Regions from separate parts of the Roseibium sp. SCP15 genome, predicted to be linked through region 3. Evidence: riboswitches for the same ligand, from Rfam matches in the RefSeq annotation. Region 3 holds a riboswitch; each other region holds the start of a gene.
What was found. A riboswitch is a leader RNA that binds a small molecule or an ion and turns the genes downstream of it on or off. The one in region 3 is predicted to bind thiamine pyrophosphate.
Positions count from the first base shown of each region.

Region 1 (7,672 bases), on a different contig from region 3:
AAAGCTTCCGCCATGGCAACAGGATCACCGGCCTTTGCGACGGCTGTATTCAAGAGAGCCGCATCAAATCCGAATTCCATGACCTGGGCAGCGTGAGACGGGCGACCAAGGCCTGCATCAACAACAAGCGGAATGCCTGGGAAATGAGCTCGATAGGCTCTAAGTGCATCCGGATTGACTGGCCCGCGTGCAGACCCGATCGGTGCACACCAGGGCATCAACACCTGGCATCCTGCTTCCAGCAGCCTTTCACCGACAACGATGTCATCCGTGGTGTAAGGAAAAACCTTGAAACCGTCTTCGCTTAGAATTCCTGCAGCCTCCACCAAACCAAATACATCCGGTTGCAAGCTGTCATGGTGGCCAATTACCTCCAGTTTGATCCAATCTGTTCCGAACAGCTCCCGTGCCATCTTTGCTGTGGTCACGGCCTCTTTTACAGAATGACACCCGGCAGTGTTGGGAAGCACGCGCACATTCAGCTCGCGGATCAGATCCCAGAACTTGCCGCCAGCACCGGTTCCCGCAGCTTCGCGGCGAAGGGAGACAGTCAGTATTTCAGCACCAGATCGCTTTGCGGCATCTGACAGGATCTTCGGAGACGGATATTGCGCTGTTCCCAGAAGCAAGCGGGAAGAAATCTCTTCGCCGTAAAATTCAAGCATGGCCCTCACCCTCCCTGCATGGGAGACAGGATCTCGATCCGATCCCCTTCAAGAAGCTCGCAGCCGGCACGCTCTTCAGCCGAAACTAGCTCGCTGTTGCGTGCAGTTGCGAGAAAATCGTGTTCGTAGGCCAGTTCATCCAGAAGCCCCGAGAGGGTCGAACTGGTCACCTCCTGCTCTTCGCCATTAATGATGAGTTTCAAGGGTTATCTCCTTGGAGGATTGGAACAGGGTTTCGGCTGCCTGCGCCGCAAAGTGTGGCGCCAGCAGGAAACCGTGCCGGTAGAAGCCATTCAGGCTCAGAACCCGGCCGTCAAAGCTGATGCGCGGCAGATTATCGGCATACGCCGGGCGAACGCCAACGCCTGTCTCAATGATCTTGGCTTCAGCGAAAGCAGGATGAAGGCTGTAGGCAGCGTTCAGCAGCTCCATGGTGGAGCGAACGCTGACCGGGCCGTCGTCGGCGCTCTCGATCATTGTCGCCCCGACCATGAAGTGATTATTTTCCCGGGGGACGACATAGACCGGGATGCGTGGATGGAGCATTCGAACCGGCCTGGACAACGTGACCTCGGGCGCGTGCAGGATCAGCATTTCTCCGCGTACCGCCCTGAGGTTCTTTTCCTTTGACGCCATCCCAATGCAGTTGGCGACAAAGTCCGCGTCCACACTTGGCTCTTCTGACCCGAATATTGTTCTGACGCCCAATCTGGAAACTGTTTCTTCAAGCTCGACCAGAGCCCTGCGTGGATCAAGGTGAGCTTCTTTCGGGAAGAACAGACCTTTGGAAAATCTCCTCTCAAGGTCAGGCTCAAGTGCGGTTATCCCACCCCCGTCCAGCCACTCATAGCCACCTGTTCGCCCTGCAAAGCGATTGAGTTCCGCGGTGTCACGAGGTGGGGCAACCACCAGCGTTCCGTGATGTGAAACCGTGCCAGGCAACGCATTCGCCCACCAGTCGACCGAGCTTTTTCCGTAAACGAGAACGTCTTCCTCGGCATTTTCACGCTCGCACCACGGCGCCAGCATGCCGCCTGCGAGCCAGGAAGCGCTGCCGGACAAGTTTTCCCCGACCTCAAACAAGGTGACTTCGGCACCCCGTTTGCGAAGTTCGAATGCCAGCGACAGGCCGGCAACTCCTGCCCCTCGGATCAGGACCCTCATATCCTCGCACCTGCGTCTGAGACACCTTGCACGACGTTTCACTCCAGCAAGACCGGCGAAGGGCCTTGCATTCTTGTACATCAGGCTGTCGGGGATGCGCTTGACGATATGCGCCGGCCAGTCGGTCCTCGCGCTTCATCAGGGCCACCATCCCTTCGCCAGCATGACCTGGATCAGGTTCTTCGGGTCCCTGCGCTGTGCGTATAACCGCACCCTGCAGCATCTCAGCCCCATGACGGGACACCCCGGGTGAGCCCTGTTTGTGCCGGTGGGATGCGCCTTCTGTCAAGGTATCTCAGCGTGTGTCCGGTCCCTGTGTTCAGGTTTCCGTCGTCAAGCCATCCAGAAAAGCACGTGTCTCCTTGAGACTGGAAAACTTCAGAACAGTCAAATGCGGCGGAGGAGCTGTGTAGATCCGCAGCAGCTTGGCACGTGCGCTGTGCCGGGTGCGCCAAATAAAATGAACGAACTCAACGGTTTGGCCGTTGAAACGCTCCGGACACCCTTCTGGTAGATCGGGTCGGTTCTGGCCGTAGTATTGAATTGAGCGTTTGAGAACTCGAAAAATCCGCAACCAGACCGGCACATCCAACCAGATGAAGGTGTCCGCCCGGTCAACCCTTTCAGCGTAAGTGCTCGAATGGCCACCTTCGAAGATCCAATCGCTCTTCATGTGAACCTGATGCGTAAGTGAATCCTTTTCCTGTCTCGGTCTTTCCACCCAACCCGGCAGCCAGTGAATGTGGTCCATGTTGTAGACAGGCAAGCCCGTCCGCTCACCAAGCTGGTGCGCAAGCGTGCTTTTGCCCGAGCCGGGGCCACCGACGATCATCACGCGTTTCATGAAACACCTTTTGGCGATTGAGGGCCCGCAGTTATACGCCCTTCTGATTGAAAGAAAAGATGGAAACAGACTGTTCAATGGACACTTACGAACCTGCGACCCTATCTATCCGGAAGACGCGCTTTTGACTGCAAGGAGAGGCAGATGAGCTGGCTGAACACCCCTGACCCTATCCCGGGCAATGCTGCAAGTTGCGATCCGATTGATACGATCATCGTTCCCCGGACATCGGACCTGGGCGGTTTCCATGTCCGCCGCGCTCTGCCGTCACCGCGACGGCGCATGATCGGCCCGTTCATCTTCTTCGATCAGATGGGACCAGCGGAGCTTCTTGTTGGTGGAGGTGTCGATGTTCGGCCACATCCTCACATCGGCCTCGCAACGGTGACTTATCTGTTTGAGGGCGAAATGTATCACCGGGACAGTCTTGGAACGGAAATCGCAATCTCGCCAGGTGCGCTGAACTGGATGAGCGCAGGCAAAGGTATTGTTCACTCGGAGCGGGAACGCCCGGAGCGCAAGCAGGAGGCACGGCAACTGTTTGGCCTGCAAAGCTGGGTTGCCTTGCCGAAGCATCTGGAAGAAGGCGATCCGACTTTCCAGCACTTTGGAACCGAACAGCAACCAGAGTTTGCGGATAAAGGCGCTTCAGTGAAGCTGATTGCCGGAGATCTTTACGGCCACAAAGCGCCGGTGAAAACCGCTTCGGAAATGTTCTACGCCGATATTTCGTTGGAACCCGGGGCGAAGATCCCTCTTGATGCCGGCTGGGAAGAACGTGGCCTTTACACCATCTCCGGACAGATCTCGATTGCCGGACAGGCTTTCGATCCGGCGCAGTTGCTTGTCTTCAAGCCGGGTGACCATCTGGTGATCGAAAACCAGTCGCATGCTCCGGCACGGTTCGTCGTCCTGGGCGGTGAACCGATGGACGGAAGGCGTTACATCTGGTGGAATTTCGTATCTTCCTCGAAGGAGCGCATCAAACAGGCCAAGGAGGATTGGCGTCAGGGTCGCTTCGATACGGTACCGGGTGATGAAACGGAGTTCATTCCGCTGCCTGACCGTCCCGGTCCTTAGGATCGCCCATATTGCTCCAACCACTTTCCAATGGCGGCGCAACCTCAAAACGGTCGGCGGGCCGGATAAGGTCCGGTTCGCCGAAGTTCAGGATGATGTTCAGGCGCTGGTTTGCCAAAGGGTCTCCGGTCAGGTTTGGGTCTTCCGGTGCAACCGACAGCTGGACACCTCGGTACGTCGTTTCAAGCTGCCTGAAGTCTGCAATTGCCTGCCGAAAGCTATCGGGAACCGTCCAGCCATATCTGGCGGCGAGCGCATCAATCACCAGCCAGACCGCTTCCTGACCAATTTCCTTCTGGCGCGCGTCTTCGACCGCGAGCTTGAGACGCAGATAGTCGATCTTCTCCTCAGATGGTCCACGAAGGAGGAAAAACAGTGTGGTTGAACCAAAATCGACGCTTGGTGTCGTGAGTGGCACCAGATCAGACGCACATTGCCATCGCCCTCTTTGAAATGGCGCCTTGATCCACCCCTTATTCTCCAGCCCCAGGGCATGCAGCTCAGCGCATAGCTGATCCGGCTTGCCCAGAAAACCGCGCTTGAGTTTGGCATCCAGTTCCGGCGATTGGCTGAGCAGAGCCGTTTTTGCGCCTTCATCGAGCTGCACAAGCGGGTCGCCATAAGCCGGATCGTCTTCGACATGTTCGAGCGCCAGCTGCTTTTGGTGCCAATAAAATGTGCCAACGGCGAACCCTATTGCCAACAATGCCAGAGTTCCCCAGACGTAGAATGGAGTCACTGAAGGTCTTTGAGTGTCCTGATCCTGGGATTGTTCCGGCCTTTGCTGCGCCATCCTCAGGTCTGCACCGGCATCCTGATCAGCCCAGCGCGGCCCTGTTCCACGCACTGCTTCACGTTGCTGAACACCGTGATGGCGACTTTGCCTTCGTGCACCGGCACCAGCGTTCTGCCATAGCATCTTCAGCTTGTGCGCAAGTCCGGACATTCAACCTCTGTCAACGTTCCCCGCAATTGGGGCGTGTATTTTCGTTTTATCAGCGCAATGCCTTGAAAAGGCAACAGGAACACTGTCATTTAAGCGCCGGTCACGCGTCCCTGACCAGACCGCTTCCTTTTCCTCCAGATTTGAAGGCCCGACGCCTGACATGGCTTCCTTTCCCGACGACACGGCGGACCTGCGCCAAGACATCATCGAAACCGCCCGTGCCCTGCCCCGGCTTGGTCTCACCAAAGGCACCTCGGGCAATGTCAGTGCACGCACAAAATCCGGTTTTTTGGTGACGCCTTCCGGCACTCCCTATGAAGACCTGACACCGGACAGAATTGTCGCGCTCGATTTCGAAGGACGGTACCGCGGGGATATCCTTCCTTCTTCCGAGTGGCGCATGCATCTGGATTTCTATCTCGCCAAACCGGCTTGTGGCGCAGTCGTTCATTGCCACAGTCCCCGTGCCACTGCGCTCTCCTGCCACCGGCGTGGCATTCCGGCATTTCACTACATGGTTGCCCTGGCGGGCGGCGACCGGGTCGAATGCGCGGACTATGCAAGCTTCGGCACGCGCGCCCTATCAGAGGCAATGACTGCGGCGCTCGGAGAACGAAATGCCTGCCTCCTGGCCAATCACGGCCAGATCGCAGGTGGACCGAACCTGAAAAAGGCTTTATCGATTGCAGAAGGAGTTGAGGATCTGGCCGATCAGTACCTGTCCTCTCTGGTCCTGGGGGAACCGGTCATTCTGGACGCTGAGGAAATGGCCGACATTCTGAATAAATTCAAAAGCTACGGCAAACAGACCGACGAACTGGAAGACGGCCAGGCGGCTGCCTTCGAATTGCCGAAACGGGTGGACTGACATGCGATTGGGAATTGATTGGGGCGGAACGAAAATTGAGATCATCGCCCTTTCAGGTGAAGGTGAGGAACTGTTCCGGCAACGGGTCGATACGCCCCGGGATGACTATCAGGGGTGCCTCGCTGCGGTGAAGCACCTGGTCGATGCGGCGGAACAGGCAACCGGCCAGCATGGCACGCTTGGTCTTGGCATTCCCGGCTCCCTTTCTCCCAAGACGGGTGTCGTCAAGAACGCAAATTCAACCTGGATGAACGGCAAGCCACTCGACAAGGATTTGGAAGCGGTTCTCGGCCGTCCGGTGCGGATCCAGAACGACGCCAACTGCCTGGCGGTCTCAGAAGCAACAGATGGTGCCGGTGCCGGTGAACACGTGGTTCATGCGATCATCATCGGGACCGGATGCGGCTCGGGAATCGCGATTGATGCCACAGCCCATCTCGGAGCCAACGGTATTGGCGGTGAATGGGGAGCGATTACCGTTCCCTGGCTCAAGGCGGACGAGTTTCCGGGTCCGGACAGCTGGATCGGCCATAAAGGTGTCATTGACCGCTGGTGTTCCGGCACCGGTTTTCAACTTCACTACAAGGAGAAAACCGGCACCTTGCTGAAAGGGCACGAGATCATGGCGTTGAAGCGGTCAGGCGATACGATCGCAAACGAGGTTTACGAAGCCTATGTCAGCCGCCTCGCCCGGTGCCTTGCCATGTCCGCCAACCTACTTGACCCGGACGTCTTTGTTCTTGGTGGCGGCATGTCAAACATCGATGAGCTATATGAAGATCTTACTCCGGCGATGATGCCCTTCATCTTTTCCGACACGTTCGACACGCCAATCCGCAAAGCCGTTCACGGTGACAGCTCGGGCGTTCGCGGCGCTGCCTGGCTCTGGCACTGAAGGTCAAGCGCCCCTGCCTGCGCGGCGATTGCGTCCCAGCGTAACCAGCACAATCCCGGTGCCGACGAAGACCACTGCAGCAGTCTTCGCGGCATTGGGTACTTCGCCAAAGACAAAGAAACCAAGCCCCAGCCCGACAACCGCAGCCACGGACCCGATCTGACTGAGATAGACAGGTCCGGCCGTTTGCTGAAGGCGAAAGTAAAGACCGTATTGAAGCGCAAAGATCGCCGTTTGCGACAGGAGCAGCGCGCTGGCTTCCAGGGTCCAGTATTCGGGCAAAACCGGAAGACCCCAGACAGATGTGAACACGGCCAATGCAAGAAATCCGGTCGCCATCATCCCAAGAGCCAGGTCCACTGGTTTGACTCCCTCTGGCCATTTCAGCGTTCGGTAGATGTTGCCTGAAGCTAGAAAGACGGGGATGGACAGAGCAAAGACCGACCAGAGCGATGCATCAGCGGAAAGATTTGCGCCTGACATCGCCAGCAAAACACCACCAGCAAGACCAAACAGAACGCCAGCACCCATCAGGACCTGGAGGCGCTCAAGTCTCAAGAACACGGCAATGGCGTAGGTCAACACCAGCGGGAAGGCAAAACTGAGCGAAACAAATCCAGCCCCAACCTTGGGCGCGGCAACGACTGCGATCATGTTGGGTAAGATGAACAGAACCCCGCTGATAGCCAGATAAGCAATCAATCGTCTCCTCGGCGACGAACCTGCCTTCCGTTCACTTTGTCCGTCCGCCTTTGCGAAAAGACGCGTCACAAGGAACAAAGTGGCGGCACCGCCCAATATTGACCACTGCAGCAATGCAAGGGGATGCCAGCCGAAATCCGGCGCTGATTTCGCCAGAACCGTTGACACCGCCAGAAAGCTTCCAACGACCAGAAGAAGAACGACGGGTCTTTCAAAGGCCTTGATGACGCTGTCTTTCAGATTGGTCCTTTCCCGAGTCGTTGATTTTTTTCCGACCTCCGGCAAACCATTCAGCATATCCGCCATGGGACCGTCCTTTCTTGAAACGGAATTCGCTCGCTTGGAGCAGCTAACGGACAGATAGCATTTTTTATCTTTATATCAAGATACTTTATTTCAAGATTCTTGATGCATGTTGACATTTTCAATCTTTCAGACGAGTCTCGCCTTTCCAAAGCGATTGAAAGAACTGACTTTTCCGGATTTCTGTTTGCCGGTACGAGAAGCA
Region 1 is NZ_JBDZYI010000001.1:740,477-748,148, reverse strand. It holds gene ABLO27_RS03425 (thiazole synthase) at 1-665, opposite strand, end outside; gene thiS (sulfur carrier protein ThiS) at 671-868, opposite strand; gene thiO (glycine oxidase ThiO) at 852-1,829, opposite strand; TPP riboswitch at 1,962-2,087, opposite strand; gene ABLO27_RS03410 (DNA topology modulation protein FlaR) at 2,149-2,673, opposite strand; gene ABLO27_RS03405 (pirin family protein) at 2,818-3,753, shown strand; gene ABLO27_RS03400 (DUF6030 family protein) at 3,722-4,699, opposite strand; gene ABLO27_RS03395 (class II aldolase/adducin family protein) at 4,860-5,567, shown strand; gene ABLO27_RS03390 (ROK family protein) at 5,569-6,462, shown strand; gene ABLO27_RS03385 (DMT family transporter) at 6,466-7,470, opposite strand.
Region 1: it holds a riboswitch for thiamine pyrophosphate, as region 3 does, so the genes downstream of both, thiO (glycine oxidase ThiO) here and ABLO27_RS16225 (hydroxyethylthiazole kinase) in region 3, are expected to answer to the same signal.

Region 2 (7,672 bases), on a different contig from region 3:
TCCGGCTTCCCTTTGTCGTTTGGTAGTGGGGTTAACACCCGGAACGGTGAAACGCACGTATAGGCGGATTATCACAAAAGAACAAATTCATTCATCGTATCTTGCCGATGGTTCAAATCACTGGCAAATGCCTTATATGGAACCCGAAAACCCGATATTCGTATCCGGGGAAAATCACTTCAGCGAGAGAAATTCATGACCGCCTTGTCCGATTTCCAGATTACCCGCAAATGGCCGGCTCAATATCCGGACCGGATCCAGCTTTATTCCCTGCCGACACCGAACGGCATCAAGGTGTCGGCAATGCTGGAGGAAACCGGTCTTCCCTATGAGCCTCACCTGGTGGATTTCGGCAGTGGTGACCAGCATTCTCCCGAATTTCTCTCGCTCAACCCGAACAACAAGATCCCGGCCATGATCGACCCGAACGGGCCGGATGGGAAGCCTCTGGCTTTGTGGGAGTCCGGCGCCATTCTGCTTTACCTTGCGGAGAAGTCCGGCAAGTTGGTGCCGAAAGATCCGGCTGCCAGGTATGAGGCCATCCAATGGGTCATGTGGCAGATGGGCGGATTGGGTCCGATGACGGGCCAGCTGGGGTTCTTCCACAAATTTGCCGGCAAGGAATATGAGGACCGCCGCCCGTTCGAGCGTTACCGCGACGAAGTCATCCGTCTGCTTGGTGTTTTGGACAGGCAACTGGAAGGGCAGGAGTACATCGTTGGCAATGAATACTCGATTGCCGACATCACTTGCTGGCCCTGGGCACGAAACATCAACGGCTTCTACGAGGCAGCCGAAGTTGTCGGATACCAGAATTTCAAAAATGTCGTCCGCTGGGTGGACACATGCCTGAGCCGGCCGGCGAGTGAGAAGTCGATCAACATTCCTGCGCGGGTCTAGCGCAAGGGTTTTTGCGGGAAAGGCGGCGGTCCGTCGCTTTTCTCGCGGAAATTGATGAAAGCACAGCGCTAACTGGCCGCTTTGTTGCCGCCAAGCAGCACGTCCAAGAGTTGGAGGAGATCGTCTTTGCGATCTGCTTTCGTGTTTCCGCTCAGGGCTTCCAGGCCGATCAGGCTGCTATAAAGCAGCCTGGAGAAGCGTTTGCATTGCGGTTCTGGAACGCTGCAACTTGAAAAAAGCTCCGTCACATAGTGCAATCTCTTCTCGTCGACTGTCTTGACGGCTTCATATGCGTGCTCATCGTATCGGCCCCAGTCCCGGATCGCAGCCTCTACATTCACACCGCCATAGGCAGACGTGTCGGTATTCGTTGCCACTTCCACCAGAAGGTAAAGCCTTCCAGCTGAGTTTTCGCCGGAATTGTCGACCAACTGGATGATTGCTTCAGTCGCCTTGCGCTGCCAGTGGTCCAGCATTGCCTTCTTCAGAGCAGGGACGTCCTTGAAGTGCCAGTAGAACGATCCCTTGCTGACCTTCAGGTCGCGGGCAATTGCCTCGGCACGGATCGCCTGCGGCCCGCCCTTGGCCAGCGCCCTGAAAGCCGCCTGGATCCAGTCGATGGCCGATAATGGTGTCTTTTGGTCCTGCATTATGTTGCGACCATACGGTGGCGTATTGACAAGCGCAAGCAAGTCAACATACGGTACCGTATGGTTGTCGTCGGAGGTTCAAGTGGTCACGTCAGTTGCAAGTGTTCTTTTTCTTGTTTTGGCCGGGATTTCGGCTTTGCATCTCTATTGGGGCTTTGGAGGACTTTGGCCGGCGCGGGACGAAGCATCCCTTGTGCGTATGGTGGTCGGGGCAAAGGGCATGAGGCAAATGCCCGGTAGAACATTGACCGTTCTGGTTGCTGGGCTGATTGCGATTGCGGCGATCTTGCCGCTTTTGTCTGCAGGCATTCTGAACAATCCAGTCGCGACTGTTCTGCCGTCCGGGCTGCTTCCAACAATTCTGAGTTTGTCGCTTGCAGGAATTGGACTGATTTTTTTAGGAAGAGGTATCTTGAGCTATACGCCGTACTTCTCTCGCATGCAGGCTGAAGAGCCGTTCAAGACGCTCGACAAACGGTACTACGCGCCGCTGTGCCTGGCTTTAGGCGCAGGTTTCATGGTCCTGGTATTTTCCTAAGGGAGCCGATCTGATTCTGCGAGGCGGTTCGCACACGCGCGTCAAACCGTTCTGACCGTAAGACGAGTTTCAACCGAGATAATCGCGAAGGGCAGGGGGCGGGTTCTCGAAGAGCTCGGATGTGGGCACAGGCGGATGTGCGATACCATCCGCCACCAACACCGTCCGATCCGCGATCCGGCGGGCGTCTTCGGGCGCATGGCTGACCATCAAAAGCGTCGTGCCGGTTTCAACAGCAAGGGCTGAAACCAGATCCAGCATTTCAGTTTTCAGGGCAGGACCCAGGGCGGCGAAAGGTTCGTCCAGCAACAACAAGTCCCGTTTCTGCACCAGAACGCGGGCAAGCGCCGCACGGCTTTGCTGCCCGCCGGAGAGCTCTGAGGGCCTGCGTGTTCCCATGCCGGTCAGGCCGACGCGCGCCAGGGCAGCCTGCACCTGGCTTCGCTCGTCCACAGACAGTTTCCCGCTGGGCCGCAGTCCAAGGGCGACATTCTGTTCTGCGGTCAGATGAGGGAAGAGATTACCGTCCTGAAAAAGCATGGCAATCGGACGCTTGCCCGGAGAAAGGGTGGTGATGTTCGTCCGCCGCCAGAAAATATCACCGCGAACGAGATCACGGAAACCTGCAACTGCTTCCAGAAGTGTCGATTTGCCTGCCCCCGATGGGCCAATGATCGCGACACGGTTCCCGGCCTTTATCGCCATGTTTGCTTTCAGGGTGAAACCGCCGTTGGTGATACTGCATTCGTCAAGCTTCAGCATGCCAGCGTCCTCCGCGGTCCAGGAGCCAGAAAACGGTCATGGACAAAACCAGCAGTAGCAACGCCCCACCTGCAGCCGCCTGCATCTGGTAGGCCCCCATCAGGCGATAGATCTGCAGCGGCAAGGTTGCTGTCTCCGCATTGGCAAAAAAGGTGATAACGCCGAGGTCGCCCATCGAAAGAGCCGCTGCGAGCCCGGCGGCAAATCCGATTTGAGGGCGCATACGGGGGATTAGGATCCGGGCAAAGAACATTCTGCCCTCCATGTTCAGAGAAAGAGCGAGCCGACCATGACGCTGGACGGCATCGCGCGCGGCCGGAACAAGGATGCGAAGCGCGAAGGGCAGTGCCATCACTGCATTCACAAGAGCGGTAACCGGCAATGCAAGCGAGGTCGGATCAACCAGCGGCCGAAGCACGATGAACAATCCCGTGCCGATAACCAGGGGCGAGGCCGCAAGCCCAAGAATGCCGCTGATATCAACCCATCCGTATCGCCCGGTGGCGATGGTCGCTGCCATGGGCAGCGCCATCAGCAAAAGGACCGCGGTGCTCATTGTCGCGACTGCAAGCGAGGTCATGGCCGCCTGGACGACGACCAACGGCAATGAGACAAGTCCAGTGAGCCCAGAGATCACCACCGATACCAACGGCAGGAGTAGAAAAATTGCAGCAAGCGCAATCCAGAGTGTGTCGGCAATTGGCTTCCCGCCGTCCCAGCGGCGAACGGCACGGTCAAGGCCGGCGCCAAAGCCGTCACCTCGAGAGAGTTTGAGCGCGGCATAGGCGGCGGCAGTCGTCAGGACGAGTTGCAAGGCTGACAGCATCGCGGCCCGGCTCAGATCAAAGTCATAGGTGAATGCCTGATAGATCGCGAGTTCGATCGTCGTGGCCCGGGGGCCGCCACCCAGGGTGAGTGCAACTGCAAAGCTGGTCAGACAGATAGCGAAAATCACGGCCAGAACGCCAGGCAGGATCCTCGCCAGCATTGGCAGCTCGATGAGCCTGAACATTGAACTGCCATGACACCCCAGTTGCGCAGCCAGTCGAAACCGTTCCGAGGGAATTTCCTGCCACCCCTGAAGGATCAGTCGCGTGGCCAAAGGCAGGTTGAAAAAGACATGAGCCAGGACAACACCGTGCAATCCGTAAATGCGGATCGGTGGCAGTCCGAAGAAGCCCAATGCGTCAGAAATCCATCCTGCGCGCCCGAAAACCTGGAGCAGACCGATAATGGCTACGATAACGGGAAGGATGAAGGGGGCACCCAGCAGTGCGATCAGCACACTTCTGCCGGGGAACCGCCGTCTCGCCAGCGCGCGGGCAACAGGGATCGCCAGTCCGGCACTGATCAGGGCGGACAACACCGCCTGCGTAAGCGTGAAGCGCAGCGCTGCCCAGTCAGCCGGGCCAAATCCTTGCCCGGCTTCCGCACGCAGCGCGATTGCTGCCAAGGTGCCCAGGATCAGCGCGGCGACAACAGCCGCCGCCGCGATCCCCGGGAACGGATTTACTGGCTGAGCGCGCCCAGCCATTCCGCCAACGCTTCCTTCCGCATCTTGGCGGCTTCATCAGCTCCGAGGAGCAGGGACTTTTCCGGAGTGTGCAGCGTTTCGAAGCCCTTTGGCAGTCCACCCTCCGGAGTGATCGCAGGATACATCCAGTTCGTGGTCGGAATGATCGACTGGAACGTGTCGGAAGTCATGAACTCCAGGAACTGGTCGGCGAGCTCCGGTTGGTCGGTGCCTGCCAATTTTGCAGCAACTTCGACCTGCATGTAGTGACCTTCGTCAAAGGCGGCGGCAGCCTTGCTGGCATCGTCTTCGGCAATCAGGTGGTAGGCGGGGGAAGTGGTGTAGCTGAGCACCATGTCCGCTTCACCTTCGAGAAAAAGTCCGTAAGCCTCTGACCAGCCTTTGGTGACCGTGACGATATTGTCCGACAGACCTTCCCAGATTTCCGGAGCCTCGTCGCCATAAACTGACTTGACCCACAGCAGCAGGCCAAGCCCCGGAGTTGAAGAGCGCGGGTCCTGAATGAGGATCTTGGTGTCGCTTGCTGCCAGATCGCGGAAATTGCCGGGAACAGCAGCGTCCTTGTTATGAACGAAAGCGAAATAGCCCCAGTCGTAAGGCACGAAGGTTTCGTCGTTCCATTCGATCGGCAGTGAAAACTCCGCATTGATGGAATGAGGCGCGAAGAGACCGGTTTGCTTGGTGGCGGCAATCAGATTGGTGTCCAGGCCAAGCACGATGTCTGCGTCTGAGTTTTCACCCTCCAGCCGGATGCGGGACAGAAGGGCAGCGCCGTCCTCGACGCCGACAAGGTTCAGCTCGCAATTGCAGACGGCTTCAAAGGCTTCCTTGACCTGTGGGCCCGGCCCCCAGTCGGAAACGAAGCTGTCATAGGTGTAGACGGTCAGCTGGGGTTTATCGGCGGCAACAGCCGATGTTGCGCACAAAAGTCCCGCAGCAAAGAGCAGATGTTTCATATCATCCTCCATTGCGGCGAGAGGGCAAGGATGGATGAAACCGCTACCTTTCCCTCCGCCGGTTCTAGCCGGTTCAGGTTCAACGGGTTTGCCAGAATGGCATCTCAGCGCGAAAACCTCACGCACCCCGAGGTAAGGCCGTGATTATCTGGAAATGAGAACGAGTACAACAGGTTTGATTAGCTCTAATCGGCAATTACTCAGGCGCACGAACAAAAGAGTCCTCAAGGGTTGCGCAGTGGCAAGATTTGAGGCTCACTGCTATCTAGCGTTGAATAAGTTGCATTTGTTCAATAATGAGAAGCGCCGAGAGAGCATATGAAGAGTGGATTATCCAGAAGCCGATTTCTTCTGATCGCTTCAATTCTGCTGAGCCTTTCTTACACCAGTTACATCTTTGATGTTCCGCACCATGCTGCGGGAAATGTATTCTTTTTCGAAAACACCACACGTAAACAAATTCCGGTAATCGCTCAAGGCACTCGCCATGAACAATCAGGAGTCACACCAGTAGACTTTGGTTTTTCTTTGGAGGGCTGGGTATCAGAGCCGACAATGACGGGGTTTTCTGCAGGCCGGTACGATTCATTGATCAAAGAAAACAATTTGCTGCGCGAGTGGGTTGAAGCAATTTCGGTTGGCTTTCTGTCAGTCACCGCATGTCTGATAATTATGTTTGTTTCTGGTGTTCGAATTTCATGGTGATTGCAGTTCGGTAAATACGGAGTGCTAGCCACTTTGCACGGGCATGTTTTTGTTCACTGGTATCGCAGAGGCTCAGATTTCTAGCGAAGACATGTAAGTGGAACTGCCTGAAAACTGCCTAGTGCGCCTATCTTCGAGTTCTGGACTTCCTAGTCGCCGAAGTCGCCTTCTGTTTCCCAAGTCAAGGCGAGCTAAACAGATGGCGACAAACACAAAAAGGGCGACCCGAGGGCCGCCCTTTCCATAAAGCTTGTGAGCTTTGGGCTTCTTAGAAGCCCATGCCGCCCATGCCGCCCATGTCGCCGCCCGGCATTGCCGGTGCTGCGTCTTTCTTCGGCAGCTCGGCAACCATGGCTTCGGTGGTGATCAAGAGACCGGCGACGGAAGCTGCGTCTTGCAGAGCAGTACGAACAACCTTGGTCGGGTCGATGATGCCAGCTTCGATCATGTTGACGAATTCTTCGGTCTGAGCGTTGAAGCCGAAGGTGTCGTCGTCGTTTTCCTGGATCTTGCCGACAACGATGGAGCCTTCGACACCAGCGTTTTCAACAATCTGACGGATCGGAGCTTCCAGAGCGCGCAGGACGATCTTGATGCCGGCTTCAATGTCGGAGTTGTCGGAAGACAGAGCAGAGACAGCTTTCTTCGCACGCAGCAGAGCAGTGCCGCCACCCGATACGATGCCTTCTTCAACAGCAGCGCGGGTTGCGTTCAGAGCATCGTCAACGCGATCTTTTTTCTCTTTCACTTCGATTTCGGTTGCACCGCCAACGCGGATAACTGCAACACCGCCAGCAAGCTTGGCCAGGCGCTCCTGGAGCTTCTCACGGTCGTAATCGGAAGTGGTTTCTTCGATCTGCGCCTTGATCTGACCAACGCGGCCGTCGATGTCTTCCTTGGAACCGGCACCGTCAACGATGGTGGTGGTTTCCTTGGTGATCGCGACTTTCTCGGCAGTGCCGAGCATGTCGAGGGTCACGTTTTCCAGCTTGATGCCGAGGTCTTCGGAGATCACGGTGCCACCGGTCAGGATAGCGATGTCTTCGAGCATTGCCTTACGACGATCGCCGAAGCCCGGAGCCTTGACAGCAGCAATTTTCAGGCCGCCGCGCAGCTTGTTGACAACGAGAGTTGCCAGTGCTTCGCCTTCAACATCTTCAGCGATGATGAGCAGCGGGCGGGAAGACTGAACAACAGCTTCCAGGATCGGCAGCATGGCCTGCAGGTTGGAGAGTTTCTTCTCGTGCAGCAGGATGTACGGCTTTTCCAGGTCAGCCAGCATCTTGTCAGCGTTGGTGACGAAGTAAGGAGACAGGTAGCCGCGGTCGAACTGCATGCCTTCGACGACTTCCAGCTCGGTTTCCAGAGACTTGGCTTCTTCGACGGTGATGACGCCTTCGTTGCCAACTTTCTGCATTGCTTCGGCAATGTCCTGGCCAACCTGCACGTCGCCGTTGGCGGAGATGGTGCCGACCTGTGCAACTTCTTCAGAAGTGGTGATGGTCTTGGAAGCAGCTTCCAGAGACTTGACAGCTTCAGCAGCAGCAAGATCAACGCCGCGCTTCAGGTCCATCGGGTTCATGCCGGCAGCAACAGCCTTGGCGCCTTCCTTGACGATAGCCTGAGC
Region 2 is NZ_JBDZYI010000002.1:430,948-438,619, reverse strand. It holds gene ABLO27_RS09410 (glutathione S-transferase N-terminal domain-containing protein) at 196-900, shown strand; gene ABLO27_RS09405 (TetR/AcrR family transcriptional regulator) at 969-1,550, opposite strand; gene ABLO27_RS09400 (DUF3995 domain-containing protein) at 1,633-2,088, shown strand; gene ABLO27_RS09395 (ATP-binding cassette domain-containing protein) at 2,158-2,850, opposite strand; gene ABLO27_RS09390 (thiamine/thiamine pyrophosphate ABC transporter permease ThiP) at 2,837-4,384, opposite strand; gene thiB (thiamine ABC transporter substrate binding subunit) at 4,360-5,340, opposite strand; TPP riboswitch at 5,373-5,480, opposite strand; gene ABLO27_RS09380 (hypothetical protein) at 5,659-6,045, shown strand; gene groL (chaperonin GroEL) at 6,314-7,672, opposite strand, start outside.
Region 2: it holds a riboswitch for thiamine pyrophosphate, as region 3 does, so the genes downstream of both, thiB (thiamine ABC transporter substrate binding subunit) here and ABLO27_RS16225 (hydroxyethylthiazole kinase) in region 3, are expected to answer to the same signal.

Region 3 (7,672 bases):
GGCGCGCCTTTGCGCCGCAAGGAAGATGAACCGCTCATTACGGGACAGGGTATTTACACTGCCGACTACGCGCCCGAAGGTTGTCTGCACGGCTATGTCGTTCGCTCGGCAATGGCACATGCGAAGATCCGGGTGGAAAACGCCGACGAGATTCGGGAGATGGACGGCGTTCGCCTTGTCCTGACGGGGGCCGAACTTGCCGGCAAGACCATGCCGATGATGGCCAAGCTCAAGCAGATCGACGGGACACATTTTGATATCCCGCCGCATCCGGTGTTGTGCTCGGACGAAGTGCGTTTTGTCGGCGATGCTATTGCCTTCGTCGTTGCGGACGACCTCAACACCGCCAGAAATGCTGCCGAAATGCTCGAAGTCGACTATGAGCCTCTGGATGTGGTGATCGGCATCGAAAATGCGATGGCTCCGGACGCGGTGAAAGTCTGGCCGGAATTTGAAAGCAACGTCGCCTTCACATTCGGGCAGGGCCTTCATGCCAAGACTGAAGAAGCCTTCGCAGCGGCGGACAAAGTGGTTTCAATCGATGTCGTCAACAATCGCATCGTTGCCAACTACATGGAACTGCGCGGGTGCGTGGCTGAGTTCGATGCTGACGACGAGCGCTTCAAGCTTACGCTTGGAACACAGGGCGGCCACGGCATGCGGGACGTTTTGTGCAAGATCCTGGAGCTGGAGGAAGACAAGATCCAGGTGATCACTCCGGAAGTCGGTGGTGGATTCGGCACGAAAATATTCTGCTATCGCGAATACCCGCTGGCCATGATTGCCGCCAGGAGCCTTGGCAAGCCGGTGCGCTGGGCAGGCGAGCGCATGGACCATTTCGTCACCGATGCCCACGGCCGGGACAATCTCACTCACGCAGAGCTGGCGCTGGATGCGGACAGCAGAATCCTTGGTCTGAAGGTTCATGTGAAGGCTGCAATGGGCGCCTATCTGCACCAGTTCGGACCGTTTATTCCTTGGGTTGGAGTGTCCATGTCCTCCGGTCTTTACGACATCCCGGCCGTATTCGCGAAGGTCGAAGGGGTCTACATGCACACCGTTCCAACGGATGCCTTCCGGGGGGCCGGTCGTCCGGAGGCGGCCTATCTGATCGAGCGGCTGATCGACAAGGCAGGGGAAGAGACAGGGCTTGGTCCCGTTGAAATTCGCAAGCGCAACTTCATCGCCAAGGAACAGTTGCCTTACACGACACAGACCGGCCGTCTCTATGACACCGGTGACTTTTCCGGTCATCTGGACAAGGCGATGGAAGTCGCGGATTGGGCCGGGTTCAAGGCAAGAAAGGAAGAAAGTGCACGGGTCGGCAAGTATCGCGGCATCGGCATCAGCTCCTACATCGAGTGCTGCGCATTTCCCGGCAGCGAGGAAGCAACGCTGGAGCTGTCTGCGGAAGGCAACCTGACGCTGCTGATCGGCACGCAAACCAATGGCCAGGGGCATGCGACTGCCTACAGTCAGGTGGTTGCGGAAAAGTTCGGTGTCTCCATTGAGGACGTCGAAGTGATACAGGGCGACACGGATCTGGTTCGCAAGGGTGGCGGAACCGGAGGATCCCGCTCCATCCCGCTTGGTCTGCCTTCGGTACGCGATGCCAGCAACACGCTGGTGAAAAAGGTCAAGGAACTGGCTGCAGACCGACTGGAGGCAGGGGTTGAAGACCTGGAACTGGAAAGTGGTGTTGTTCGCGTGGTTGGAACCGATCAGCAGGTCACCCTTGCGGAGATCGCTGCAGGGTCTGGTGAAACACTGATGGCGCGTGAAGAGGTCAATCAGACGGAAGCTACATATCCGAACGGAACTCATATCTGCGAAGTCGAAATCGATCCGGAAACCGGTGATGTCGAGATCGAAAATTATGTCATCGTCGACGACTTCGGCGTTACCGTGAACCCGCTTCTGCTTGCTGGGCAGGTTCACGGCGGGACGGCTTCAGCGCTCAGTCAGGCTCTGTGCGAGCACACTGTCTATGATGAAGACGGCCAGTTGCTCACCGCGTCACTGCTCGATTACCGAATGATCCGGGCAGCCGATTTGCCGGATATCCATTTCGAGACCCGGAACGTGCCGTCCACCACAAACGCCATGGGCATCAAGGGTGCGGGAGAAGCCGGTACGATCGGTGGCTGTGCTTCGGTGATGAACGCTATCCAGCATGCACTGAAGGACGGGGCTGGCGTAACCGAAATAGTCGATATGCCGGCAACGCCTCTGCGGGTTTGGGAGGCAATCCAGTCAGCAAAGTAGATGACTGATCAACTGCTGTAGCTACGATATGGAAAAGGCGCCTGATCAAGCGCCTTTTTTGGTCTCAGCTTTTGAGAAACCCAATCGGGCCTCCCACCGCTCGCACCGGCCGGGGAGTGGAAGACCCTATTCCGCAGGCATGGGGCGTGGTTCACCGCCATTGCGCTCATATTCCCAGATATGTTCCTCAAAGGCGCGAAGACGCTTGTACACCGACATCAGCTCAATGATCGTTCCCCATGAATTCACCAGGAACTGGAATGAGTTCTCGACCTGGCTGAATGCAGAGCTGATGCGGGTCAGAATTCCGTAGGTGATTGCACCGCTAAGGATGGTTGGTGCAAGTACGATCAGGGGGATAAGCACGGCTCCTTGCAGGTAGACCCAGCGCGCAACATCAAAGTAGAGGTAATGGAAAAAGAGCCGGAAGTAATTGCGTCTAACGTCGTTAAAGAGAGCATTTGCAGAGTGAGGATCGGCGCGTTCAGGATGGTCTTCACCATAGACAAGCTCTTTGCGGTACGCTGCCTCGACCTTCTGGTTCTGAAACTCCAACCCAGGCAGCTTGATGCCGACCATTGCCAGGAGCACCGTTCCGAAAGCTGCCGAAATGAGAGCGGCAAACACCAGTGAACCGTCGACCTTGCCGAGCAAGGGAAGCTCGGTGACATGCTGAGAGAGCTGCCAGAGGATCGGAAGGAAGGCAACAAGCGTCATGATTGAACGCATGAATGACACGCCCAGGCTTTCCATGATCCGAGCGAAACGCATGGTGTCTTCCTGAACACGCTGGGAAGCACCCTCGATGTGGCGGACGGCGTGCCAGTGCGACATGTAATAATTGTTCATGGCGGTGCGCCAACGGAAGATGAAATGCTTGATAAAAAATTCCAGCAAAACGGCAACGGTGATGAGGACCGTGGCGATTTCCGCAAAGTCCAGAATGCCTCGCCAGTAGTCTGTTGCTTCTACACTACCGGGCGTCTGAAGCGCTTTTTGGATCAGATCGTAAAAGACACCGTACCATTCGTTGATCCTTACGGTCTGTTGAACCTTGAACCAGGTCACACCCAGGATCAGCGCAGAACCCACCCAGGCCCAAAGGAACCAGCGGCGGCTTAAAAAATATGAACGGAACATTGCAAGCAGTCTCTCGAATCGGAGTTTTCCAAGTATTAAGTAGCTAGTGCACTTGAGGGAGAATACCGAGGGGTATTGAGGCAGTTGTGAAGAGATTTTAGGACCCTGTCGTCTTCACTCATGCTTTCCCGCAGAGGTGCATTGCAAGCAAAAAACGGCAAAACTGCGCCGCGATCAATTGCAATATTCTGCACTTGGCATGATACTGGCGGCTCCAACCAATCAAATTCCCGCCCAACTCCACACCTATTTCGGTATGGACCTCGCATTGTTCAGCTGTGATTTTCAGCTACGGGTGGTCTTTCAGTGGCTCCTCTCGATCCTTCGGACCGGCGCGTCAGGGGAGTTACGTTTTTGCGCCGGCCCCGGATGACATTCATGGCGTTCACCAGCCTCAAATCCCGTTTTGCCGGTCCCGCCGTGCCTTCGGGCATGACCCGTCAGGCTCCACTTCTCGGCATCTCCTTGAAGCTGGCCTCGACGATCACGTTCTTCGTCATGGCCACTGCGCTCAAGATCGCCGCGGAGACCGTACCGATCGGGCAGCTGGTGTTTGCACGTAACTTCTTCGGTCTGTTTCCAGTTCTTCTCATGGTTGCTCTGCGTGGAGAGCTCGGTTTGGCCTTCAAGACCCGCAACCCAAAGGGACACCTGACACGGGCGACCGTCGGTCTTTCAGCCATGGTCTGCTCATTCACCGCGCTTTATTTGCTGCCGCTACCGGACGCGACGGCCATCGGCTTTGCGACGCCGCTGATTGTGGTCGTGCTGGCGTTCTTTCTGCTTGGCGAACAGGTCAGAATTTATCGCTGGAGCGCCGTTGGGGTAGGGTTCCTGGGCATTCTGGTGGTTCTGTCGCCGCATTTGGGTGAGGGCCAGCTGGACAGCACTGCAACACTCGGCGCACTGGCGGGGGCGTTGGGGGCCGGGTTCGCTGCCCTTGCCATGATCACCGTTCGCAAATTGTGCGAAACCGAGCGCACGTCAACGATCGTGACCTGGTTTGCCGGCGCCTCCACGGTGCTTTCGCTGCTTACCCTGCCGCTCGGATATGTCCTTCCGGGACACAGCTGGGTGGTCCCGGATCTCTCAACGGCAGGCCTGCTGGTTCTGATCGGACTTGCAGGTGGTGTCGGCCAGATCCTTCTGACACAGAGCTACCGGTTTGCCGACGCTTCCACCATCGCCCCGTTTGACTACGTCAACATGCTGTGGGCGATCCTGGTGGGCTGGCTGGTGTTTTCCGAAATTCCTGTCCCGGAAGTGGTGATCGGAGCCCTGATCGTGATCGCCGCGGGAGTGTTCGTCATCTACCGCGAACACCGGCTCGGTCTCGACCGCACCAAGGCGCGCCGCGCGTCTTCGCCATCGAAATCATGACCGTAGAGAACATCCGTAACGGCTTCTTCAGTTAGGACAGGCCAGGGAGGAGCCCAGCGGTTCTTCTACGGTTTGTAGTGGAATGTCTCGACGGCGCTCTTGGAGCCGTCGGGAAAGACCAGCTGTACGCTGATGGAATTCGTCGAGCCTGCGGGCAGTTCGATATAGGGCTTTTCCTTCAGAACCGCGTTGGGGTTGTCCGGATCGCATGCGTCCAGTTCCCACATCTGGTCCAGAGGGCCATCATTCAGTCCGTAAAAGACATAGTCGATCCCGCATTTCCAGGCTTCCAGATGGGTGAAGTAGATCAGCTGCTGGCCTTCCCAGTCACGAAAGGAAACCCAGCTTGCCTTGGTCACATCCAGTATCTGCTTGATCTGCTCGGGCGGCATGCCTTGTGCGCTTGCCGGCGGAGCCGAGGCAAGGGAAAATGTGCCCAAGCCCATGACCAGGGCTGAAATTTTCAAAAAATGCATGATGGCCTCCATTGTCTCCAGATCAGGAGAATGCGTCAGGCGAAAAATCAGAAAGCCTTAAAGGTAATGATCGTCTTGGTGTCCTGAATGCCGTCGATCGGGTGAACCTTCTCGTTTACGAAGTGGCCGATATCGGCGTCGTTATCGACGTAGAACTTCACCAGAAGGTCGTAGTCGCCACTGGTGGAATAGACTTCCGAGGCAATTTCCGCGTCGGCGATCGCGTTGGCAACCTGATAGGTCTTGCCCAACTGGCATTTGATCATAACGAAAAACGGGGTCATGCGATGCTCCGGAAATGAAATCGTTGCGGAATGGTGCCCAAGGACATCGCCTATCTGTTGTCCGCAGTCAATCGTTGATGCAGCCTGCGACCATCGCACGGTCTTGCAATGACGGGTTCGCCTTGGTAGCAGTGCTGTTATCTCATGGGGGTGCCCGGCGATCCTGGATCGGGCTGAGAGGCGTACGGCCAACTCCTTGAACCTGATCCGGGTGATGCCGGCGGAGGGATTTGAGATGCAGATTGCCAGGGCATTCACAGCTCTCTCTCCTGATCAAACTTCCGGTTTGCAGCCGGAGCCACTCGGAGGAGACGCATGAACCTGACCGTTGCAGCTTCCACACAGAACCTTTCGCCGGAAACTGTCTTTGACCTGTTGATGAGGGTGCGGCAGAAGTCACCGCGCATCCACGCGATCACCAATGCCGTTGCACAAACCTTTACGGCCAACACTTTGCTGGCGCTTGGCGCCGTGCCTTCCATGACCATCGCCAAGGACGAAGTCGCAGGTTTCGCCGAAAGCGCGGATGCTCTGCTCATCAATCTCGGTACGCTGGATGAAAGCCGTCGGGAAGCCATTCCGGTCGCCATCAAGGCGGCGAAGGCAGCAGGGCGCCCTGTCAGTATCGACCCGGTGTTCGTGAACCGGTCTGGAGTGCGTTGCGCGTTTGCAAGGGAGCTGATGGCCTTCCAGCCGGACCTGTTGCGCCTGAACGAAGCGGAAATGGTTGCCCTTTTTCCGCAAAGGTCCGAAGCCGATGCCGTGATTTCAGCTGGCACCGTGCTGGCGGTGACGGGAGTTGAGGACAAGATCGAGAGCCTGGGAGAAGATTTCCGCCTGCGCAACGGTCATCCTCTGATGGCGCGCGTAACGGCGACAGGGTGCGCCGGTGGAGCCGTGCTTGCTGCCTTTGCCTGTGTAGAGGCAGACACCGCCCTGGCCGCGGCGTGCGGGCTGTCGGTCTTCAATATCGCCGGAGAACTGGCCGCAAGTCGTGCCGGAGGGCCGGGAAGTCTGGTGCCGGAACTGCTCGATGCCCTTTATTCCATCACGGCGAACGATATCGAAATGCGGCTGAAAACGGCCTGAGTTCCTTTTCTCATTCAAAAATGGAGAGACACATGACCGCCATCGCGGTGACCATAGCAGGATCCGATTCCGGCGGCGGGGCCGGAATACAGGCTGATCTCAAGTCGTTTTCGGCAAATGGTGTTTACGGTGCCAGTGTGCTGACCGCTCTCACGGCGCAAAACACTCTTGGTGTGAGTGCCATTCAAGATGTCCCGCCCGCTTTCGTACGTGCCCAGATGGATGCGGTCTATTCGGACCTGAACGTCAATGCCACCAAGATCGGTATGCTCTCCAGCGTCGAGATAATCGAGGCGGTTGCAGGCGGACTGGAGGCACACACAACTGGCCCGGTGGTGCTGGATCCGGTGATGGTGGCAGCGTCCGGTGATCCGTTGCTGGCCGACAGTGCCGTGTCCAGCCTGATTTCCGTTCTCGTGCCGCTCGCCGATGTCATAACGCCAAACCTGCATGAAGCCGCCAGGATGCTCGAAACGGAGGTTGCGGCCAATGAAACGGAGATGCTCTCACAAGCAGAGGATCTTCTGAGGCTCGGTTGCAAGTCGGTTCTGCTCAAGGGAGGGCATGGAACCGGTGAAGAGAGTGCGGATCTGTTTTTCGATGCGGCCGGCAATGCCATCTGGTTGCATGCAGAGCGCATCCAGACAAACAACACCCATGGTACCGGATGTACGCTTTCGTCGGCAATCGCAGCCGAACTCGCCAAAGGCAGCGATCTGGAAAGCGCAATGAGAGCGGCCAAGGCCTATATCCATGCTGCCATTTCGGCGGCTGACCAGCTCGAGATTGGTGCCGGCCACGGCCCTGTTCATCATTTTTACCGCTTCTGGAGCATGTGACATGTCAGACAAGTCTTGCCTGTCAAAAAATCCCGTCACCCGTCGGGCGTTACTTGGGGGCTCAGTCGCAGCGGGGGGCGCCGCACTGGCTGCTCCGGCGATCGCGGAGGAAAAGGCGACAGTCGAGTGGAAAATGGTGACATCTTGGCCCAAGAACCTGCCTGGACCGGGTGTCACAGCACAGCGGATTGTCGATCAG
Region 3 is NZ_JBDZYI010000003.1:510,352-518,023, reverse strand. It holds gene ABLO27_RS16250 (xanthine dehydrogenase family protein molybdopterin-binding subunit) at 1-2,265, shown strand, start outside; gene sbmA (peptide antibiotic transporter SbmA) at 2,392-3,405, opposite strand; gene ABLO27_RS16240 (DMT family transporter) at 3,784-4,785, shown strand; gene ABLO27_RS16235 (hypothetical protein) at 4,851-5,261, opposite strand; gene ABLO27_RS16230 (Lrp/AsnC ligand binding domain-containing protein) at 5,309-5,545, opposite strand; TPP riboswitch at 5,682-5,792, shown strand; gene ABLO27_RS16225 (hydroxyethylthiazole kinase) at 5,861-6,634, shown strand; gene thiD (bifunctional hydroxymethylpyrimidine kinase/phosphomethylpyrimidine kinase) at 6,667-7,473, shown strand; gene ABLO27_RS16215 (TRAP transporter substrate-binding protein) at 7,475-7,672, shown strand, end outside.

Region 4 (7,672 bases), on a different contig from region 3:
TTATCGTGGATCGGTTGTCGAACGCATCCCGGGGCACAGTTGCCGTGGTCGATTACCTGCAGGTGCTGGATCAACGCCGTACGGCGCCGGAACTTGAACAACAGATCAAGACACTGAAGCACTTCGCAGCCGAACGGGGGATCAGGCTGGTCTTTCTTTCCCAGATCCATCGTTCCTTTGATCCGGAGAGGAAAAGACTACCGGACTTCTCGGATCTGAGATTGCCGAACCCCCTGGATCTGTCGCTGTTCAGCAAAGGGTGCTTTCTGCACGAAGGGCAAATGGCTCTTGTTGCGAACTGAACCGGAATGATCACGCACGAAAGAGTGGGTGACCGGTAAATGTAACCCGTCAACTGGAGTACCAAGGTCAGATGGGGCGGGGCAAGGCCGTCCCATCAAATCTCTCAGGATTTCAAAAACGCCTTGAGTTCCGCATTTTCCTCTTCAAGCTCGCGAATGCGATTTCGCAATGCTGTCAGGTCAGGCGCAAGCTCCGAAAGCGTAAAGCGTTGCGGAATGTGCTGCGGACAATTCCAGTCGAATGCCTCGACTGACAGAACGACAACACGTTCAGGAAGTGCACGGTACCCCTGCAATGCGACTGCCGCGGCGAGATCCGGGTCGTCCTTGATCGGAACCTGTTGGGCTCTCGCCCAGATCTTCAACCGGGTTCGGTTCGGGTAATCCATAAGAATGATCGACACACGGTCATTGTCCGAAAGATTGCCTGAACTGATATATTGCCGGTTTCCGCGAAAATCCCCGTAAGCCAATGTCGTTGCATCAAGGACCTTCAGAAAGCCCACAGGGCCGCCGCGAAATTGTACGTAGGGCCAGCCTGTTTCGGAAACCGTTGCCTGGTAGAAGCCGTCACGAGCCTGAATAAACCTGGCCTCTATCTCCGTCAGATGGTCGCCCGGGTCGACACCCGGGCTATCCAGAGATGCGTAATCGCCACGTGAACCAAGTTCCTCTTGTCGATTGCGAACACTTTGAGTGAAGGCAATTTCCGAAAAGGCGCGGGCCATTTCATTCTCCTTCCGCCTAAAGGCCGAGATCGCTCAAGCCCGGGTGATCTGCCGGACGAGGGCCCTGGGGCCACAGCATTTTTCGGTCTGCTGCGTCAATCGCCAGGTCGTTGATGCTGGCAAAGCGACGCTGCATCAGTCCGTTTGAAGCGAATTCCCAGTTTTCATTGCCGTAGGAACGGTGCCACTGGCCTTCGCTGTCATGCCATTCATACGCGAAGCGGACCGCGATGCGGTTGTCGGCAAATGTCCAGAGTTCCTTGATCAGCCGGTATTCGAACTCCCTCTGCCATTTGCGGGTGAGAAACGCGATCACCTGGTCGCGCCCTACCGGAAATTCGGATCGGTTCCGCCAGACGGTATCGGGCGTATAGGCGAGGGATACCTTTTCCGGGTTGCGGCTGTTCCAGCCGTCTTCTGCGGCGCGTACTTTCTGGCGGGCGGTTTCTTCCGTGAACGGCGGGAGAGGCGGGCGTTGTTCAGTCATTGATTGAGATCCAGTGCGAGGACTTGCGGGGGCGGTGGAAGGGTCATGCTCTCCGCCAAGCTCACCTCGACCGAACTGTTTTGAAACGTGCTCATCACAAGCAGCAAGGCAGTTAGCGCGGCGCCAAACACATAAAAGCTGCGCGGAAAGGCTGGTCTGACGGAAAACATCGTGAACCTCCTGATTGGAACAGAGTAACTGTACTGTTCTGTTCAGCTATGAATCGTATATGTACCGATCAGTTCATATTTTCAAGAGGCAATTTTGTCCTCGGCAAGTTTGTCATGCCAGTGAAGTTAGATAGACGGGTTTGTTTGAAATATGAGGAATAACAGAGTGTTGACTTGGAAAATGCAAAACTGGAGAGAATGCAAACATTCGCTATGTTCAAAAAGACTTGAAAGAGAAGAAGAGAACTATTAGTTACAGATCAGTACAGAAAGAGGTTTCATGCGCCCAAGCAAACGAGACGAACTGGTCCGGAAGGCACTGGTGATTTTTTATCGCGATGGCTTTCACGCCACGGGCATGGATGCACTCGTGGCCGAAACCGGCATCTCGAAGACCACCATGTTCAAACACTTCAGGACCAAGGATGATCTGATCCTGGCTGTATTGCGTTACCGTGATGAAACCTTTCGGAACTGGTTCTTCCGCAAGCTGGATGATGCTGCGCTGCCACCGCGTCAACGCCTTCTGGCGGTTTTTGATATTTTGAAAGAGTGGTTTGCAGAGCCTTCCTTTAAAGGCTGCATGTTTATCAAGGCATCAGCGGAGTTTCAGGATCCGCAACATCCTGTCTATGTTCAGTCGGCCGAGCATAAGAGACTGCTTAAATCGGCTTTTCAGGAAATGGCTGAGGAGGCCGGGGCCACCGATCCGGATTTGCTTGCGCGTCAGCTGCTTCTTTTGAAAGAGGGGGCGATCGTCGCAGCCCACATGGGGTTTGATCCGGACCCGGCGGGAGCCGCAAGGCTGGCAGCTGAGGTTTTGATCGCTGCGCAGCTTGGAAGCTGACACGACGACAGCGCAATTCAGACTACGCCGCACTCCTGTCGGACATTGCAGAACGCATAAAAAAAGCCGGGCCAAATTGCCCGGCTTTTGTATTATGAGATTTCAAATCAACGCGTGACGATGATCTTCGAGCCGACGGAAACATTCTCATAAAGATGAATGATGTCTTCGTTGGCAAGGCGAATGCAGCCGGAAGAAACTTCCGAACCGATCGTCCAGGGTTCGATCGTGCCGTGAATGCGGTACAGGGTAGAACCAATATAGAGCGCGCGGGCTCCCATCGGGTTACGCGGACCACCCGGCATGTAGGCAGGAAGAATACGGCCCTTCCTGCGCTCACGGGCACGCATCTGTGCAGGAGGTGTCCAGCTTGGCCATTCCGCCTTGCGGGTAATGCGATGCGTTCCGGCCCATTGGAAACCGTCCTTGCCGACACCGACGCCGTATTTCATCGCTTTTCCGCCCGGCAGAACGTGGTAGAGGCGACGCTCGGATGTGTTGACCACGATCGTACCCGGCTTGTAGGGGCCGCTGTAGCGAACCTTTTTCCGCTTGATCGGTGACTTGCCACCCGGATGATACTTGGGCGTTACCCAGGTGTTCGTGCTGTGGTCGAAGAAACCGGCCCGCGCGGAAGCATTAGCAGGAAGCAACAGCGCTCCGGCCATAACAGCAATCATTGCATATAAAAAAGTCTTCATCTTTTCCCCCATCAGCGCCCAGCCCACAAATGGCGCGCTTCAAATCGAAGGTTACGTTAGGAGAATGTCCTTGCCGCACTGTTAACAATCATGACCCAAAATGGGCGTGAAAGGAATCTCACGTTGATGTGAGTTCGCTTGAGGTCGATCAAATCTGCTGAAATTGCAACGAAATTATGCTCGATCGGTCTGTTGTCCTGACAAATCTCGTCAAAGATGCTGATATTTATGCCAATGTTCTGGCTGACTGTTGATTTTTGAACCTGTCAGCGGATTTTTTGAAATTCTCTTCAGAAAAATAGGCACGGTAACGTGCATGGGGCCTTTCGAACATACGCGGCCGGAGTGATTCTCGGAATGTGACTGCCGGAGACTGAAGACGCCAGCCCCCGGCAATTGCCTCATTCAGGTGTCCTGTTCGGTGACCGGCATGTAGAGATCACCACCCTCGCGATACTTCATTGCCATTTCAGCCATTCCCGTTTTCTGGGCTTCCGCGCGAATGTCGTGGCTGATCCGCATCGAGCAGAACTTCGGCCCGCACATGGAGCAGAAATGCGCCACCTTGTGAGCTTCTTTCGGCAATGTCTGATCGTGAAAGTCCCGGGCTGTGTCCGGGTCCAGTGACAGGTTGAACTGATCTTCCCAACGGAATTCGAACCGAGCGCGTGAAAGCGCATCATCGCGTGCCTGAGCGCCGGGAAGACCTTTGGCAAGATCAGCCGCGTGTGCCGCGATCTTGTATGTGATCACTCCTGTTTTGACATCATCGCGGTCAGGCAGACCCAGATGTTCCTTGGGAGTGACGTAACAAAGCATGGCGCAACCGAACCAACCGATCATTGCCGCGCCGATGCCGGAGGTAATGTGATCGTAGCCCGGTGCGATGTCCGTGGTGAGCGGTCCAAGCGTATAGAACGGTGCCTCGTGGCAGCACTCCAGCTGCTTGTCCATGTTCTCCTTGATCTTGTGCATGGCGACATGTCCAGGTCCTTCAATCATGACCTGACAGTCTTTGTCCCAGGCGATCCTGGTGAGTTCACCCAGGGTTTCGAGTTCGGCAAACTGCGCTTCGTCATTTGCGTCGGCGATGGAACCTGGGCGAAGGCCGTCGCCGAGACTGAAAGAGACGTCGTAGGCGCGGCAGATGTCGCAGATCTCGGCGAAATGCTCGTAGAGAAAGCTTTCCCTGTGGTGATGCAGGCACCACTTGGCCATGATCGAGCCGCCACGGCTGACAATTCCGGTCACCCGGTTAGCCGTCATCGGCACCATGTGAAGCCGTACGCCTGCGTGGATCGTGAAATAATCGACACCTTGCTCTGCCTGTTCAATGAGCGTGTCACGGAAGATTTCCCAGGTGAGGTCCTCGGCGATACCACCGACTTTTTCAAGCGCTTGGTAGATCGGGACGGTGCCGATCGGAACCGGTGAATTGCGAATGATCCATTCGCGGGTGTTGTGAATGTTTCTTCCCGTTGAAAGGTCCATCACGGTATCCGCACCCCAGCGGATCGCCCACACCATCTTGTCGACTTCTTCCGCCATGGAGGAAGTGACGGCGGACGTGCCCATGTTGGCGTTGACCTTCACCAGAAAATTCCGGCCGATGATCATCGGCTCGCTTTCCGGGTGATTGATGTTTGCCGGAATGATCGCACGACCGGCAGCAACTTCGTCACGCACAAATTCCGGCGTGACCAGATCGGGAATGTGTGCGCCCCAATCGTTTCCGTCCCGTTCGGTCGTCGCCTTGCGTTTCTGATTTTCCCTGATGGCAATGTATTCCATTTCCGGAGTTACGATCCCGGCGCGGGCATAAGCGAGCTGGGTGACCGGGCGGCCGTCCTTTGCGCGCAAGGGACGTGGTGTATCCGGAAACTCTGGCACGAGCCTTTCAGCCGATACGAAGCCGTTATCGGCCGGTTGTATGGTGCGTCCGTCATATTCCTCGACATCACCACGCTGCAAAATCCAGTTACGCCGCGTCCTGGCAAGGCCGGCTGCAATATCGATGGTTGCCTCCGGATCGGTGTAGGGGCCAGACGTGTCGTACACTGTAACCGGTGGTTCTCCGGCCGTCGGGTGCAGGCCGATCTCACGCATTGGAACACGGATGTCCGAATGAAATTGTCCGGAAACGTAAACCTTCCGGGAGGCCGGCAGGCTGCCGGTCGTGATGTCAACTGAGGGAGTGGTCAAGGTTCTCTCCTAGCTTTGTTTGCTCAGAAAGACCCGTCGTCATGCTTTTGCAGGAAAGGGGAGCTGTTGACCATGAAAGGTCGACCGAATAGCGGCCCGCTCTGAATGCTTCCTACGCCAGTATCACCTGGGTCAGGTTCAAAGGGTCGCTTCACTCCGCTTGCGCGATGTCCACCTCTCAGCCCCCTTAGCGGGGCTCCCCTGCAAGGCCGGAGCGTATTGGCTGAAGAACGATTCTGTCAATCACCTGATGCGGCGATCCATGAGTCCAGCCGCGGCAAAAAAACAGGCAGCCGGATGGCTGCCTGCGTGTCTTGCGGAATTTGGCGGATCTCAGCTCAGGTTGAGTTCCTTGAAGAAGTCGTTGCCCTTGTCATCGACCACGATGAAGGCCGGGAAGTCCTCGACCTCGATCCGCCAGACGGCTTCCATGCCGAGTTCCTCGAATTCGACCACTTCGACTTTCTTGATGCAGTCCTGGGCAAGACGGGCGGCCGGGCCGCCGATGGAGCCGAGGTAGAAGCCGCCATGAGCCTGACAGGCTCGGCGGACCTGCGCCGAGCGATTGCCTTTGGCCAGCATGACCATGGAGCCACCGGCCGCCTGGAACTGATCGACATAAGCATCCATTCGCCCTGCCGTTGTCGGCCCGAAGGAGCCGGACGGCATGCCTTCCGGGGTCTTGGCCGGGCCCGCGTAATAAACCGGATGGTCCTTGATGTAGTCGGGCAGGGGCTCTCCGGCCTCCAGCCTGTCGCGCAGCTTGGAGTGCGCAAGGTCGCGCGCCACGATGAGTGGACCGGACAATGACAGACGCGTCTTGATCGGATGTTTGGAGAGCTCTCCAAGGATTTCCGGCATCGGCCGTGTCAGGTCGATTTTCACCACATTGTCGGAAAGGTGATCGTCGGTAACTTCCGGAAGGTACTTTTCCGGATGCATCTCAAGCTGTTCCAGGAAGATACCGTCCTTGGTGATCTTGCCGACGGCTTGGCGGTCAGCGGAACAGGAAACGGCAAGGCCGATCGGCAGCGAGGCTCCGTGGCGTGGCAAGCGAATGACACGCACATCGTGACAGAAGTACTTGCCGCCGAACTGGGCGCCGACGCCGGTTGCCTGTGTCAGTTTGTGTATCTCCTGCTCAAGCTGCGTGTCGCGGAACGCATGACCGAGTTCGGAGCCTTCGGCTGGCAGGTTGTCCAGATAACGTGCGGATGCAAGTTTGGCGGTCTTCAGGTTCAGCTCCGCCGATGTGCCGCCAACCACGATGGCCAGGTGATAAGGCGGGCAGGCCGCCGTGCCGAGGGTCAGGATCTTTTCCTTCAGGAACTCAACCAGCCGGTCATGAGTGAGCAGCGACGGCGTTCCCTGGAAAAGGAAGGTCTTGTTGGCGGAACCACCACCCTTTGCCATGAAAAGAAACTTGTAGGCGTCTTCACCTTCCGCATAGAGCTCGATCTGTGCCGGCATGTTGTTCTTGGTGTTCTTTTCCTCGAACATGGAAAGCGGCGCGAGCTGTGAATACCGAAGGTTCTTCTTGAAATACGCATCGCGGGCACCTTGGCCGAGCGCCGCATCATCCGAACCATCGGTCCAGACACGGCGGCCTTTCTTGCCCATGATGATGGCGGTGCCGGTGTCCTGACACATCGGCAGAACGCCATGCGAGGCGATATTGGCGTTCTTTAGAAGGTCGAACGCGACAAACTTGTCGTTTTCGGTTGCTTCCGGATCGTCCAGAATCTTCTTCAGCTGCTCCAGATGGCCCGGGCGCAGATAGTGATTGATGTCCTTGAAGGCTTCCTCGGCAAGCAGGCGCAATCCCTCCGGTTCCACCATCAGGACTTCTTCACCGTTGAATTCTGCAGTTTTGACATGGTCGGATGTCAGCTTGCGATACGGCGTTTCGTCTTGGCTTTGCGGGAAAAGAGCGCTGTGCTGATAGTCGGGAGGGGTGACGGGAGCGTTCATGGGACAGCTTTCCTGATCTGGCTTCTGCCGATCCGAGTGCGAACCGGCTACGCTGGAGCAATGAGTGGTGTTCTCATACGGCAAAAAGGCCACGGACGCCAAGTGCCGTGGCCTGCCCAATTGGTCGGACCCCAGGTTTGCCGGATTACCGCGTGGCGGTCAGATCCAGGGTGACGGTCACGATATCGCCCACTGTATCAGTGCCCACACCTGCGCCGAGCTGATAGTCCAGTCGGTTGAGGGTAGCCTTGCCTTCGGCCTTTG
Region 4 is NZ_JBDZYI010000001.1:809,480-817,151, forward strand. It holds gene ABLO27_RS03735 (DNA helicase) at 1-302, shown strand, start outside; gene ABLO27_RS03740 (pyridoxamine 5'-phosphate oxidase family protein) at 407-1,030, opposite strand; gene ABLO27_RS03745 (nuclear transport factor 2 family protein) at 1,047-1,517, opposite strand; gene ABLO27_RS03750 (TetR/AcrR family transcriptional regulator) at 1,968-2,534, shown strand; gene ABLO27_RS03755 (L,D-transpeptidase) at 2,642-3,235, opposite strand; gene thiC (phosphomethylpyrimidine synthase ThiC) at 3,641-5,437, opposite strand; TPP riboswitch at 5,530-5,650, opposite strand; gene ABLO27_RS03765 (fumarate hydratase) at 5,771-7,408, opposite strand; gene ABLO27_RS03770 (YceI family protein) at 7,554-7,672, opposite strand, start outside.
Region 4: it holds a riboswitch for thiamine pyrophosphate, as region 3 does, so the genes downstream of both, thiC (phosphomethylpyrimidine synthase ThiC) here and ABLO27_RS16225 (hydroxyethylthiazole kinase) in region 3, are expected to answer to the same signal.